DNA from 2 places in the Paenibacillus sp. EB106-05-06-XG162 genome. Region 1 is predicted to be linked to the other one. Evidence: riboswitches for the same ligand, from Rfam matches in the RefSeq annotation. Region 1 holds a riboswitch; the other holds the start of a gene.
The links. A riboswitch is a leader RNA that binds a small molecule or an ion and turns the genes downstream of it on or off. The one in region 1 is predicted to bind thiamine pyrophosphate.

Region 1 (6,655 bases):
GCAAAGACCATAGGCCACGCCCCACTCATTAGCAGCAATGGCAACCATAAGATGACCGCGAGGACAAGATGCGTCCGCCGTGCGACCCTCACAACCGCCTTTTTACGGAAATGATAAGGGATTGGGTAGATCGACGCCCAGAACGAGTATCGATGGAACCGTCTAATGGCTGTTAGCTGTGTCCCTATGATCAACAGCATGAAGCCATAGAGTGGCAGTGTCCAGTTCGAGCTTCGCACCCAATATAAGATCAACACGCCGAGCGCGGTCAGACGCAGGACCATGCCGAGAACATCACTGCGCAGCAATGTTTTCAGATATAAATATTCGTAAGCAGAATCCTGCTGAAAACGAATCCGCTTGCCAAGTCCGTTCAGCCATGTACGCTTATACACCTTCTGCGGCATGGACGGCACATCGACGAACCAGTTCAAGAAGATCATGAACCGTCCGCGCTGATCTCGCTCTGTTGCAATAAGCAATTCCCACGGTACGTCATGCTTACGCGGCACACGGAGAGCAACCACATATGTAATAATAACAATCAAGCAGAAGATCACTGCTTTCCAAGTCGGCTGCCACAGCCATACGGCGAGCAACAATATCGATATCAGCCAACGTGTCAGACGATAACTCCACCGTGCTCCGGGCCGACTCATGCGGCGCTCCTGCCAGCTGCCGTAGCTGTTCATGATATTAAGCGCCAACAACACGCCCCATAAGAGCAAGAACGGCTTCGGATCTTGGTCTGCTCGAACATAGAGCAACCATAGAATGCCGTATACTATACTTAAAAGGATAAGCTTCGGTTTGACGCTATACCCGATACTTTTTCGAAAATACTCCTTCATCCTCGGTTCTACCCGAAGCAAATAGACTAGGTCCGCAGGCTGAAGGAACGTCCGAAAGCTGCTCCACAGGACAAACGGTAGCAGTACGATAAGGCTCACCGTTCGAATCGGGAAATCCGCCGGAATCCGCCCTAGAAATCCGACATACCCCGCAGCACCACCGATGAAGATAAATCCAAGAAACAATAGAAATCCGCTCTGCCCCACATAGCGGAAGTACGGGAAGACTTCCTGCCAGAAGGCGCTTTTTCGCCGTCGCCATAATGATTGAAGATCCATCCTACGCCCCGCCTTTAACGAGCTGATAGAAAATATTCTCCAGCGATGTATCGCCAAGATAGCGGTGCTGCTGCCTTAGTTCCTCCAGCGTCCCTTGTGCAATCACACGCCCATGATGAAGCACGATGAATCGATCACAATAGTTCTCGATCGTCGATAGAATATGGGAGCTTAGTAGAATCGAAGCGCCGCGTGATTTCAGTTCCACCATGAAATCCAGTAAGTTCCTGATCCCAAGCGGATCAAGTCCTAGAAAAGGCTCATCGATCATATAGAGCGGCGGATGAACGAGAAATGCGCTCATGATCATGACCTTCTGCTTCATCCCTTTGGACAGATGCATGGAGAAGGTATTGTATTTGTCGTTCATCTGGAACAGTGTCAACAAATGCTCTACGCGTTCCTCATAGTCCTTCTTCTCGACGCCATACGCCATCGCCGCCAGCTCAAGATGCTCCTTCACGGTCAGTTCCTCATAGAGCATCGGTGTCTCAGGAACGAATGCTAACGACCCGCGGTACACTTCGGGTGCTTCCGCTAATGTCTTCCCTTGCAGCGTAACATCGCCCTTATGCGGCTGCATCAGGCCGAGGATATGCTTCATCGTCGTACTCTTGCCCGCGCCGTTCAATCCGATCAGGCCCACCATCTCGCCTGCCTTAACATCAAAATTCACATCATGAAGCACTGGCTTTCCAGTGCTATAGCCGCCCGTTAATTGATTGACCAGCAATATCGTCTTCATGGCCTGTCTCACCTCTACCCTTATTATAGCGAAGCGATGAGGAAGTTGCGAATGGGATATATGACGATCACTGGATCCGTTCACCCCCGAACATCACCCACGTTGAACAAAGGAATTTCGTGCGACGCGACAAAAGCAACCGCCACCATGAATAAAATGATGACCAAGAAGAAGCCATCACGGCTCGTAACCGATGTCCTATAATAATAGGTCCGTGTGGCTGTACTGGACTGAGCAGCGAACCGCTTGGATTCCATCGCGACGGCGACCCGCTGCGCACGGCGAATACTCTGCGCAAGCAGCGGAACCGCATAATTCAGCAGCCGTTCCTTCCATCCTCGAATGGAATGTGCCGAGCGCACACCACGTACGGCTAGGGCCTGCTGCCGACTCTGGAGCTCTTCCCACAGCATGGGAAGCATTCGGAAGGAAGCCATAAATGCGTAGGCGTATTTGGGCGGCAGGCGCAGCTGCTGCATCATCGCGTAGAACAGTAGGGTGGGACGCGTCGTTAACGCAAATAACAATCCCGTTGCCGCACAACTTAATGTTTTGAACCCGATGTGAATACCTCGGAAGAAGCTCTCCTCCGTGATGCGGAAGAGTCCCCAAGACCACCATAAGGTATCCCCTTTGCCGAATAGAATCATGGTCATGGAAGACGATACGAAAATAAAGATGAACGGCAGTGTCATTAACATTAATTTACGCAAGGTATACCCACTGCTTAGGAACAACAAGGCGGCATACCCGAGGAACTGATAGAGAATAAAATCCAACCGATGCGTAAATAAAATGATGATGAACAGGCCAATAAAGACAAGGAACTTGATCGCCGGATTCACGCGATGCATCCATGTCACCCTTTTCGGCGAGAACCAGTTGTTCATACGCTCCCCACCAGCTCTCTCCTCATCCGGGTCGTTGCAGACGTAGCAACGCCAAGTCCTTCTGTAATACGCCAGATTCTCGTAGCAAAATGCTCCGCAATCCATCGATCATGGGTGACCATCACAATCGCCATCCCACGCTGCCGCCACGCTTCAATCATCTCGAGCATCGCAAATGTGCTGCGTGCATCGAGCCCGAACGTTGGCTCATCAAGCAGCAGTAATGGACGCTGATGAATCAGCGCCGTCGCAACGCTTAACCTGCGTTTCTGCCCCATCGACAGTTGATACGGGTGACGATTGCGTTCTGATTCCAGATGAATGTGACGCAGCATCTCACATACCCGAGGATCCTCTGCCGCTGTGGCCGCATCTGACTTATTCAGTCCGATCGATAGGCCCAGCTCTTCCTGGACCGAATTCGTCACGAATTGCAGCTCCGGATTCTGAAATACGAATGCCATTTGATCCGAGAGCACTTCCCCTCGCCGAAGTTGTACATCCTTTCCTTGTAAGCGATAGATGCCCTCCGTCTTCAGCAATTGCATCAGGGAGAGCAGTAAGGTACTTTTCCCTGCACCGTTCTCGCCAAGTAATGCAATCCACTCACCCGATCGGATCTCTGCATGCTGAATCAATATTCGACTTTCTTTTCCCCGTTTGCCCTGAAAATTCCGTAATTCAACTAAGGGTGCTGCATCGGACAATACGCGTGATTCAACCCTATCCATAAGATTCCGATACCGAGATGAGACAACATATTCATCCCATACGCCCGGATACCAGATGCCATATTCGATCAACCGAGGCTTCTCTTCACGGAACAACATCTCAGGCGCGCCATCGGCGATAATCTGCCCCTGATCATCGAACATGACAACCCGATCAACAAGTTCCAGCACATGATCTAGCTTATGCTCTACAATCAGGAGCGTCCGATTCTCCGCGATCTGATGGATTGCATCCCATATTTGTACCGTGCCTTCCGGATCGAGCAGCGCGGAAGGTTCGTCGAGCAGCAGCACATCCGGCTCAAGGAGCAGCACCGCCGCAAGCGCTAGACGCTGCTTCATCCCTTGAGACATGCTGTTAATCGGCGTATGGAGATCATAGAGACGAAGCCCTACTTCCGCCAACACCCGCTTCATCCGCGCCTCCATTTCCTCTCGTGGCACACATTGATTCTCCATGACAAAAGCTAACTCTTCGTCGACAAAAGGCATCCCGAACTGCGTATCCGGATCTTGAAATACCATGCCCCAAGACGATGGCAATCGCAAGGTTTCGGATTGCATCGGAACTTCAATCGACATAGGAATGATCCCGCACAGCACTTGGAGCAGCGTTGATTTCCCGCATCCGCTCGGACCGAGCAGCAGCACCTTTTGCCCCTTTTTCACAGAAAAGGAGAGATCCTTGAACTGTAGATTCGGCTCTCCAGGGAATTTCAGTCGGAGTCCTGTCACCCCAAGCACTTCTTCTGCTTCCGCCTTGTCTATCATCGGTCTCTCTCCTTTTTCACTGCTCATTCTATTTGTTCAATGCATCATATTCGGATTTCGATACAGGTCTTACTAGATTCGTCACGCCTGTCGCTTCAAGCGCTCTGACCAAGTAATATGCGAATAAGCCTGTAATCACGATCCCGCTGACGCAGCGCAGACCATATTTCACAAAGAACATCCAAGGCTCGTAATCCGCAATATAGCCATATACATAATCGACACCCATGGAACCAAGCGCAACAACGAGCCCCGCCAATGCCGCCGTTCCGGCAGAATAGCTGCGATAGCGGAATAAAGCAAAAATAATTTCAGCGCATAGTCCTTGAATAAGTCCATATAAAAATAGCTGAATACCCCATTCTGCACCGAACAATAATGAAACATGCGCCGCCGCAAGCTCTGCCAATAAGGCTACCCCAGGTTTACGAATTAGCAGGAACGCAACTGTAGCCGCAATGAACCACATCCCGTACACCAACTCATCCGCTTGAAAGAACAGAGGTTTGAATACATCGTATACGCTGCCCCACAACTTATAGATGACCCCAAATACTAACGCGAGTAAAATCGTGATGAGAATGTCTGAAAACTTCAATCTCAACTTGCCCTGCACAACCATCAACTCCCCATCCTAAATGATCTAGATCAACAAAAAAACCGCCTGGCAGCATGCACAGACGGTGAGAAAAGTCTCGATCGTAGTTGATTCGATGATATACGTCATAAGCTAGGGTATTTGATCGCCAAATAGATTAGTCTGTTTCGCTACATTGAAACATAAACTCCATCTATTGTGGTCAGAAAAGGTCCCTATTCATCGATTAGATTCTCTCCGCTGGCATTATCCAGATCAGATTAACGGTCAGTAGTGGTGGTGAACGACTACAATCTCAGCCTGACTCCTCAAGCCCCCGTATCCCATATTCGGTTCTTTCATTTACAATATCTTCACAATACAATACACGGCCAATTGTTTCAAGAGATTTCTCGTTCAACCATCAAGGTCTAGGATCGAGATCCTCTTCGAACATTTCCTCAATCCCCCGTTGCTTTTTCCCTCCGAATAGCAGCTTCACGCCGCCGCCAATGAAGAGTACCGCAATGACAAGCGTCTGGAAGTATTGCTGCACTTGATAGCGAACAATCCAATTCGGGAAGTAGTTCTCAAGCATCGGAAGTGCAATCTGATCGAACATATAGTAGGCTCCGATGACAATTAATCCGAATCCCATCCAACGGTTATGTGTTGGCAGCCATCTGACAATCGGCGTATCGCGTAACAAGTCTCCACGGCTATACCGGTTCAATTGCTGCAGCGTATCGAAGAAGCTGAAGCACCAGATGAGTGGGATGAAGAAGAAGAACAACGACAGTCGCATAAAATCAAGGATATAAATGGAGCCGAGGAACCCCACCATCAACTGTAGCCCGCGTTTTTGTAACCCAAGGTACATATGCCCGGCTCCTGGCAGGAGCGATAAGACCATGGCCAGCATCTTGCTGCGTCTGCCGTCTTCGCGGAACGAATCAAAATCATCGAATAATGTACGATCCTGCAGCAAATCGCCTTGCTGCTTGCGGTGAGCCGCTTGCACCGCGTCAAACATACAATAGAGCCAAATAATCGGCAATAATCCTAAGAACACCGCGAATCCGCCTTGGTTCGTAACGGCCGTCACGAAGATCAGCATCGTCCCTAATCCGAAGAAAGCAATTAGGAATGACAACCCGCGATGCATCAGTCCAAGATAGAAATGGCCCAGCCCGGGAACGAAGGACAATAGAATCGTGAAGAACCGCTCTGATTCCTGTCTTGGGTTTGGTGACGCAGGACCATAAGGTCCAAAAGGGCCATACCCTCCGAGACCTGCATCCTGAAGGAATTGTTCACCGTATGTGTTCGGAATGTACGGCGTGCGCACTAAATAAAAGATCATTTCCAGCATGTTAATGCAGCCGACAATAAATGCAGATAACACGCCAATTGCGAACGGTCCATCATTGCTGGTCGCGATAGACCCCAATACGCCAAGCCCGAGCGCGCCGAAGAATAACATCGCGTACAAGACCGCTCTGACCTTTTTGCCCACATAATAATGACCTAATCCAGGGATAAAGCTAGCGAAGAACGCGATCCCTTTACTACGATATGGTTGCAATGCATATCCACTCCTTTACAATTTTTCCGATTTATCATTTCAAGGCATCGAGCCAACTAAAAGCTTTCTGAATAATGGAATCCGTAAATGATCCGCTCGGCTGATCGAGCAGCGCATGGGATCCGCCCGACAAGTTCTGGAATACACCACTTATCAATAGGATATAGGTGATGGATGCCGCAATCGAATAGTGGAACATCGGATGCTCATACCAATACTTGCTACG
Region 2 (6,655 bases), on a different contig from region 1:
TGTATATTTATACATTTATACACTGGACTTCATGCAAGAATCCCACAATATCATATTGCATCTTATCTAGGTAGTACCTCGGTTGCATGAAGCCGAATTCGTCACAGTATGAACCTAGGTTAATGAAACGCTTCGCCATATGTCTTAATGTAGTGGAAGGGCTTTTCAGATAAATCATGTTTTCTGGAAAGTAATACAATTTCGAACGGGCAGAGGGTTGGAAGGAACGAGAAAATCAGGTCAAACCGTACTTATAACCTGCGAGCAGCAGGCATTTGGTTAGTTAGCGCTTAGCAAAAAGTGGTATAGAAATGGCAATCGGTTGATTGTCGTGGAAAGGGATCCATTGAATCTAAATGATTGCAACAGGAGCTTCGCAAGTCGTAACAGTCACATGTGATCTTGCCGGATAGAGTTCAACGAAACGAACTATTTCGAAGCATTTATTTACATCATCGGGATAGTAGTGTCGTTGTTAAATATACATTAATTTAGTATGATTATACATAGATGGATGAGGTGAATCCGTGTGCCGATGAGGACATAGAATTGATTCCTTGGTCTTGCCAATCGGCTCCTTAAGAATGATCAGTAACAAAAGTTACATAATAAATGTTATGTAAACCAATTATGCATAAACTTGTCTCAACCACACTTCTCAAATAAAATAGTGCAAAAGGAGGTCGTTGAAAAATGGCAGATATAGAAGATTTTCTGAAATTAGATATGCGAGTAGGAACTATCCTCCAAGCGGAACCTTTCCCAGAAGCCCGTAAACCTGCAATAAAATTAACCATTGATATGGGTGATCTAGGGATCAAGCAATCATCGGCTCAAATTACAAAAAGATATGAACCTGAACAACTGATTGGCCGTCAAGTGATCGCAGTCGTAAATTTCCCACCAAGACGCATTGCAGGATTCAAATCGGAGGTATTGGTGATTGGCGGTGTGCCCGAGGAAGGTGATGTGGTACTCTTGCAACCTGATCAACAGGTACGGAATGGTACACCAATCGCGTAGCTTAGAGGACTTGGGATTCTTCTTGAAATTTTATCCTATTCAACAAAGTAAGATTGTGCTATATTGTTGGTAACTTGATAAGCAATACACACTAGGGGAGCCTTTTAAGGGCTGAGACGGATCTACCGGACCCTTCGAACCTGATCTGGTTAATACCAGCGTAGGGAAGTGTTGAGGCTCGCTTCATCCTTTTTAGGAGTTTATTTATGGAGCTTGACGACCACTTTTCTGCGGAAAAGTGGTCTTTTTGCGTTCCAAGAAAGGAGCTCAGACACCATGGAACTACATCTTATCTCACCTGGATCCATACCATTGCAGCGATTTGTAGTGATTGCTGCAGAAGTACATCCGCACGTTCAATTTATTCATCTACGAGAGAAAAATAGCACAGCCAAAGAATTGGTTGAGACATTGCAAAGGATGCTGCAGCTAGGGGTTCCAGCTCAAAAACTGGTGATCAACGACCGCGTGGATGTCGCATGTGCCGCTCAAATTGGTGGGGTACATCTTACACATCACAGCTTACCTATTCAACAGGTGAAGCAAATGTCACAAGGACTTCGCATTGGACGGTCCGTGCATTCGGTTGAAGAAGCCATCCGCTGTGAGGCAGAAGGAGTGGATTATCTGTTCTATGGCCATATCTACGCGAGCGGTTCGAAGCCGGGCTTATCTCCACGTGGGCTTGAGGCCTTAAGAGAAGTAGCCGCTTCAGTATCAATTCCGGTCATCGGTATTGGTGGGATCGAGCCTGATCAGGTACAAGATGTGATGCAGCAAGGTGCACAAGGGATCGCTGTAATTAGCGGAATTGTATCCGCTGTGGATCCTCTAACAGCAGCTAAGCAATATGCGTCAAAGCTTAACGAAAGAAGGTCATTCCATGCAGCAAACAGTTGACGTCATCATCGTGGGCGGAGGTGTCATCGGGTGTTCGATTGCGTATCATTTATCTGCTCGAGGCATCCGAGTTCGAGTCTTAGAGCGTAACCGGATCGCCTCCGAAGCCTCGGGTGCTGCGGCAGGCATGCTGGCAGCGCAAGCGGAATTCATCGAATCCGCACCATTATTTGAATTTGCACGACACAGTCGAGCGATGTTCCCCGCACTTGCGGCTGACCTGAAGGAACGTAGCGGGATTGAAATTGGACTTGTCCAGCATGGCCTGCTGCGTATTGCAACCTGTGAACAAGATGTTATTCGTTATCATACACAAGCTGCAATTCAGCAGCAGTGGGGTGAAGCCACACAATGGTTGTCCGCTGCAGAAGCGAAGGAGATGGAGAAAGCGTTAGGCTCCGATGTGTATGGAGCGCTCTACTTGGAGCAAGACCATCAGGTCATGGCCCCTTCATTAACCCAATCGTATGCCAAGGCAGCATCAGATCTCGGCGCAGATATTTGTGAGCATACGGAGGTGTATGAGTTGATTCGTGAAGGCGGCAAAATTGTCGGTGTTCGTACACAAGACGGTACCCACTATTGTCATCATGTCATTATCGCATCCAGCATCTGGTCACAGTTCTTGCTCCGATCCACTGGATACGATTTGCCGCTATATCCTGTCAAAGGGGAGTGTATTGCGGTAAAAACGAATACTCCGCTTATTCGTAAAACGATATACACAGACGATTGTTACATCGTACCGAAGGCCAATGGAGAACTATTGATTGGTGCCACGGTGACACCGCATACCTACAATCGACAAGTGACGGTCGGCGGCATCTTGGCATTGATGGACGTTGCAGAACGTTTAATTCCTTCCATTCGCGGTGCGGAGTGGAGTCGAACGTGGAGCGGGCTAAGGCCGCAGACACCGCATGGGCTGCCATATATAGGTCGACATCCGCAACTAGATGGCTTAATGATCGCTGCCGGGCATTATCGTAACGGGATTCTGCTCAGTCCGCTCACGGGAATCGTGATAGCAGATCTAATTGAAGAGAAGGAACCTGCAGCAGATTTATCTGCCTTCCAGATCCCTTCGATGCGATGGACGAAAGAACATCAAATGACTGGGGTGAGGTCATGAAATTAATCATGAATGGTCAGCCCGTGGAACTGCCTGAGCATGTGACTACCATACAACATGTATTAGCGCATTTCGGACTCGAGAACCGCATTGTCGTTGTGGAGGTTGATGCACAGATCGTTGATAAGCATCATTTTGTAGATCGTATTGTAGATGAAGGTGCACGTATTGAGATTGTACATTTTGTAGGCGGAGGGTGAGGAGAAGATGTCACAAGTTAATTTTCCTAACAGTCAAAAGGTATATATTCAAGGCTCGCGCGAGGATCTACGGGTTCCGATGCGTGAGATTACGCTCAGCCCAACAGAGAACAGCCGAGGTATTGAGATCAATGAACCTGTGCGCGTGTACGATACGAGCGGAACTTATACAGATACAACATTACATACAAATATTGAAGAAGGCTTGTGCCCGCATCGTCAAGCATGGATTCTAGATCGTGGCGATGTCGAGTTCTATGAAGGGCGCGAGGTGAAACCGGAGGATAACGGACTGCGCAGAGCGGAGGATGCAGATCAGACGATCGTGTTCCCAGGACTGAATCGTCGTCCATTGCGGGCGAAAAAAGGTGCAAATGTCACCCAAATGCATTATGCGCGCCAAGGCATCATAACCGCAGAAATGGAATATATCGCGATTCGTGAGCATGTCACGCCAGAGTTCGTCCGGGATGAGGTCGCGAGTGGGAGAGCCATTATCCCATCGAATATTAATCATCCAGAGAGTGAACCGATGATTATCGGGCGGAATTTCCTCGTGAAGATTAACGCGAATATTGGGAATTCAGCGGTATCTTCCTCCATTGAGGAAGAAGTTGAGAAGATGACATGGGCTACGCGTTGGGGTGCAGATACGGTGATGGATCTCTCCACAGGGAGAAATATTCATACGACGCGGGAATGGATCATTCGCAATTCTCCGGTTCCGATTGGTACGGTACCGCTTTATCAAGCGCTCGAGAAAGTGAACGGCAAGGCGGAAGATCTCTCGTGGGAAGTCTACCGCGATACGCTCATTGAGCAAGCGGAGCAAGGCGTTGATTATTTTACCATCCATGCGGGTGTTCTGCTCCGGTATATACCACTAACGGCGAATCGCCTGACGGGGATCGTATCACGTGGGGGTTCGATTATGGCAGCTTGGTGTTTAGCGCATCATGAAGAGAATTTCCTATATACGCATTTCGAGGAAATCTGCGAGATTATGAAGAAGTATGATGTGGCATTTTCACTCGGAGATGGTCTTCGTCCAGGAAGCATTCAGGATGCCAATGATGAATCTCAATTCGCTGAGCTCGATACGCTGGGGGAATTAACGCAAATCGCGTGGAAGCATGATGTTCAAGTGATGATCGAAGGGCCGGGACATGTCCCGATGCACATGATCAAGGAGAATGTCGATCGTCAGATGGAAGTCTGTCAAGAAGCTCCATTCTATACACTCGGTCCGCTAACGACAGATATTGCGCCAGGGTATGATCATATTACATCTGCCATCGGTGCCGCGATGATCGGTTGGTTCGGAACGGCAATGCTCTGCTATGTTACACCGAAGGAGCACCTCGGACTGCCGAACAAGAATGACGTGCGTGAAGGTGTTATTGCCTATAAAATCGCAGCACATGCTGCTGACCTGGCCAAAGGTCACCCTGGGGCCCAGCAGCGCGATGATGCGTTATCCAAAGCCCGCTTCGAATTCCGCTGGCGAGATCAATTCAATCTCTCGCTCGATCCGGAGCGTGCAATGGAATATCATGACGAGACATTGCCGGCGGAAGGCGCGAAGACAGCGCATTTCTGTTCCATGTGCGGGCCCAAATTCTGCAGCATGCGGATTACACAGGATATTCGAGCGTATGCAGCCCAAGGCTTAGAAGAGAAATCGAATGAATTCAAAGCGTCCGGCAGCCAAATTTATCAGAAAATCTAAAAGGAGGAATTGCATTGCTTACGATTGGCCCTCATTCATTTAAATCTCGTCTGTTACTTGGAACCGGAAAGTTCCCGAACTTTGAAGTTCAGAAAGAAGCGGTCGAGAAATCTGAGACTGAAATTTTAACGTTCGCGGTACGGCGTATGAATATTTTCGAGCCTAGTCAACCGAACTTTCTAGAAATGCTTGATCTGGCCAAATACACCCTGTTACCGAACACGGCAGGGGCTTCAACTGCAGAAGAAGCAGTACGGATTGCGCGACTTGCGAAGGCCTCCGGCCTATGCGATATGATCAAAGTAGAAGTGATAGGAGACCTGAAAACCTTGCTTCCGGATCCGATCGAAACGGTAAAAGCTTGTGAGATGCTGCTTGATGAAGGCTTTATCGTATTGCCCTATATTTCCGATGATGTGCAGCTCGCCAAACGACTTCAACTGATGGGTGTGCATGCCGTCATGCCAGGCGCTTCTCCGATTGGTTCAGGACAAGGAATTATTAACCCCATTAATTTAAGTTTTATCATTGAGCAAGCGGTCGTGCCCGTCATTGTCGATGCAGGAATCGGTGCCCCATCGCATGCTGCATTTGCAATGGAGCTTGGCGCAGATGGAGTGCTCCTGAATACAGCGGTGTCTGGGGCAGGCGATCCCGTCAAAATGGCTGTCGCGATGAAGCAAGGGATTGAGGCGGGGCGGTTAGCTTTTGAAGCCGGACGAATTCCTGTGAAGCGATATGCCTCGGCGAGCAGTCCGCTTGAGGGAATGGTTACGGTATGATGGCGGAGCAAGACCAGCCGTCTTTCGATCGCTATTCACGCCAGATGAGCTTTGCACCGATCGGTGCGGCTGGACAACAGCAACTGGCCGAGTGTCATGTCCTGATCGTCGGTGCGGGAGCGCTCGGGTCCGCTTGCGCGGAAACCCTTGTCAGGGCGGCCGTGGGGCATGTCACGATCATCGACCGCGATTATGTGGAATGGAGTAATCTGCAGCGTCAGCAATTGTATACGGAAGAGGACGTACGTCAGCGGATGCCAAAGGCGATCGCAGCCAAACAGCATTTGGAACGGATTAACGCCAATGTCCAGATCGATGCGTACGTTTTGGACGCGCGAGGGGAAGATTTAGAACGACTTATTACAGGTGTTGACCTCATTTTGGATGCGTGTGATAACTTCGAAACGCGATTCATCTTGAACGATATTGCTGTGAAATACCGAATTCCATGGATTTATGGTGCATGCATCGGGAGCTATGGGTTATCCTACACAATTCTCCCAGGGGTTACACCATGCCTCAGCTGTATGATGGACATCATTCCGAATGGTGGAGAGAGCTGTGACGTGGACGGCATTATTGCACCAGCGGTTCAAATGGTCGTGGCGCATCAGACGGCAGAGGCATTTAAGCTGTTAACGGGGAACCCTGATGCGCTACACCGAAAGCTTGTTTCATTCGATCTATGGAACAATCAGTACACCGCCATCAATATCCAAGCGATGAAGAAGCGGGGATGCGCTAGCTGCGGCGATCGAGCAACGTATCCATTTCTTAAAGCGCCTGCAACAGAGAAAGCAGCGATTCTCTGTGGGCGTGATACGGTCCATCTTCGTCCTTCTGAAGCGATGAAGCTGGATCTAAGGACATTATCGAAACAAATTCGGCA

Region 2: linked by a shared signal. The riboswitch ahead of AC3WU2_RS15865 (thiamine phosphate synthase) and the one ahead of AC3WU2_RS25105 (ECF transporter S component) in region 1 are both predicted to bind thiamine pyrophosphate.

What each region holds. Positions count from the first base shown of each region.
Region 1 covers NZ_JBYTDT010000016.1:82,560-89,214, forward strand. Annotated here, with positions in the region: gene AC3WU2_RS25080 (ABC transporter permease) at 1-1,130, opposite strand, end outside; gene AC3WU2_RS25085 (ABC transporter ATP-binding protein) at 1,132-1,875, opposite strand; gene AC3WU2_RS25090 (energy-coupling factor transporter transmembrane component T family protein) at 1,956-2,765, opposite strand; gene AC3WU2_RS25095 (ABC transporter ATP-binding protein) at 2,762-4,267, opposite strand; partial or broken gene AC3WU2_RS25100 (ECF transporter S component) at 4,404-4,514, opposite strand; partial or broken gene AC3WU2_RS25105 (ECF transporter S component) at 4,515-4,889, opposite strand; TPP riboswitch at 5,081-5,195, opposite strand; gene AC3WU2_RS25110 (hypothetical protein) at 5,269-6,429, opposite strand; gene AC3WU2_RS25115 (hypothetical protein) at 6,464-6,655, opposite strand, start outside.
Region 2 covers NZ_JBYTDT010000006.1:252,113-258,767, forward strand. Annotated here, with positions in the region: gene csaA (chaperone CsaA) at 694-1,023, shown strand; TPP riboswitch at 1,107-1,207, shown strand; gene AC3WU2_RS15865 (thiamine phosphate synthase) at 1,300-1,923, shown strand; gene thiO (glycine oxidase ThiO) at 1,907-3,055, shown strand; gene thiS (sulfur carrier protein ThiS) at 3,052-3,255, shown strand; gene thiC (phosphomethylpyrimidine synthase ThiC) at 3,263-4,984, shown strand; gene AC3WU2_RS15885 (thiazole synthase) at 4,993-5,766, shown strand; gene AC3WU2_RS15890 (ThiF family adenylyltransferase) at 5,763-6,655, shown strand, end outside.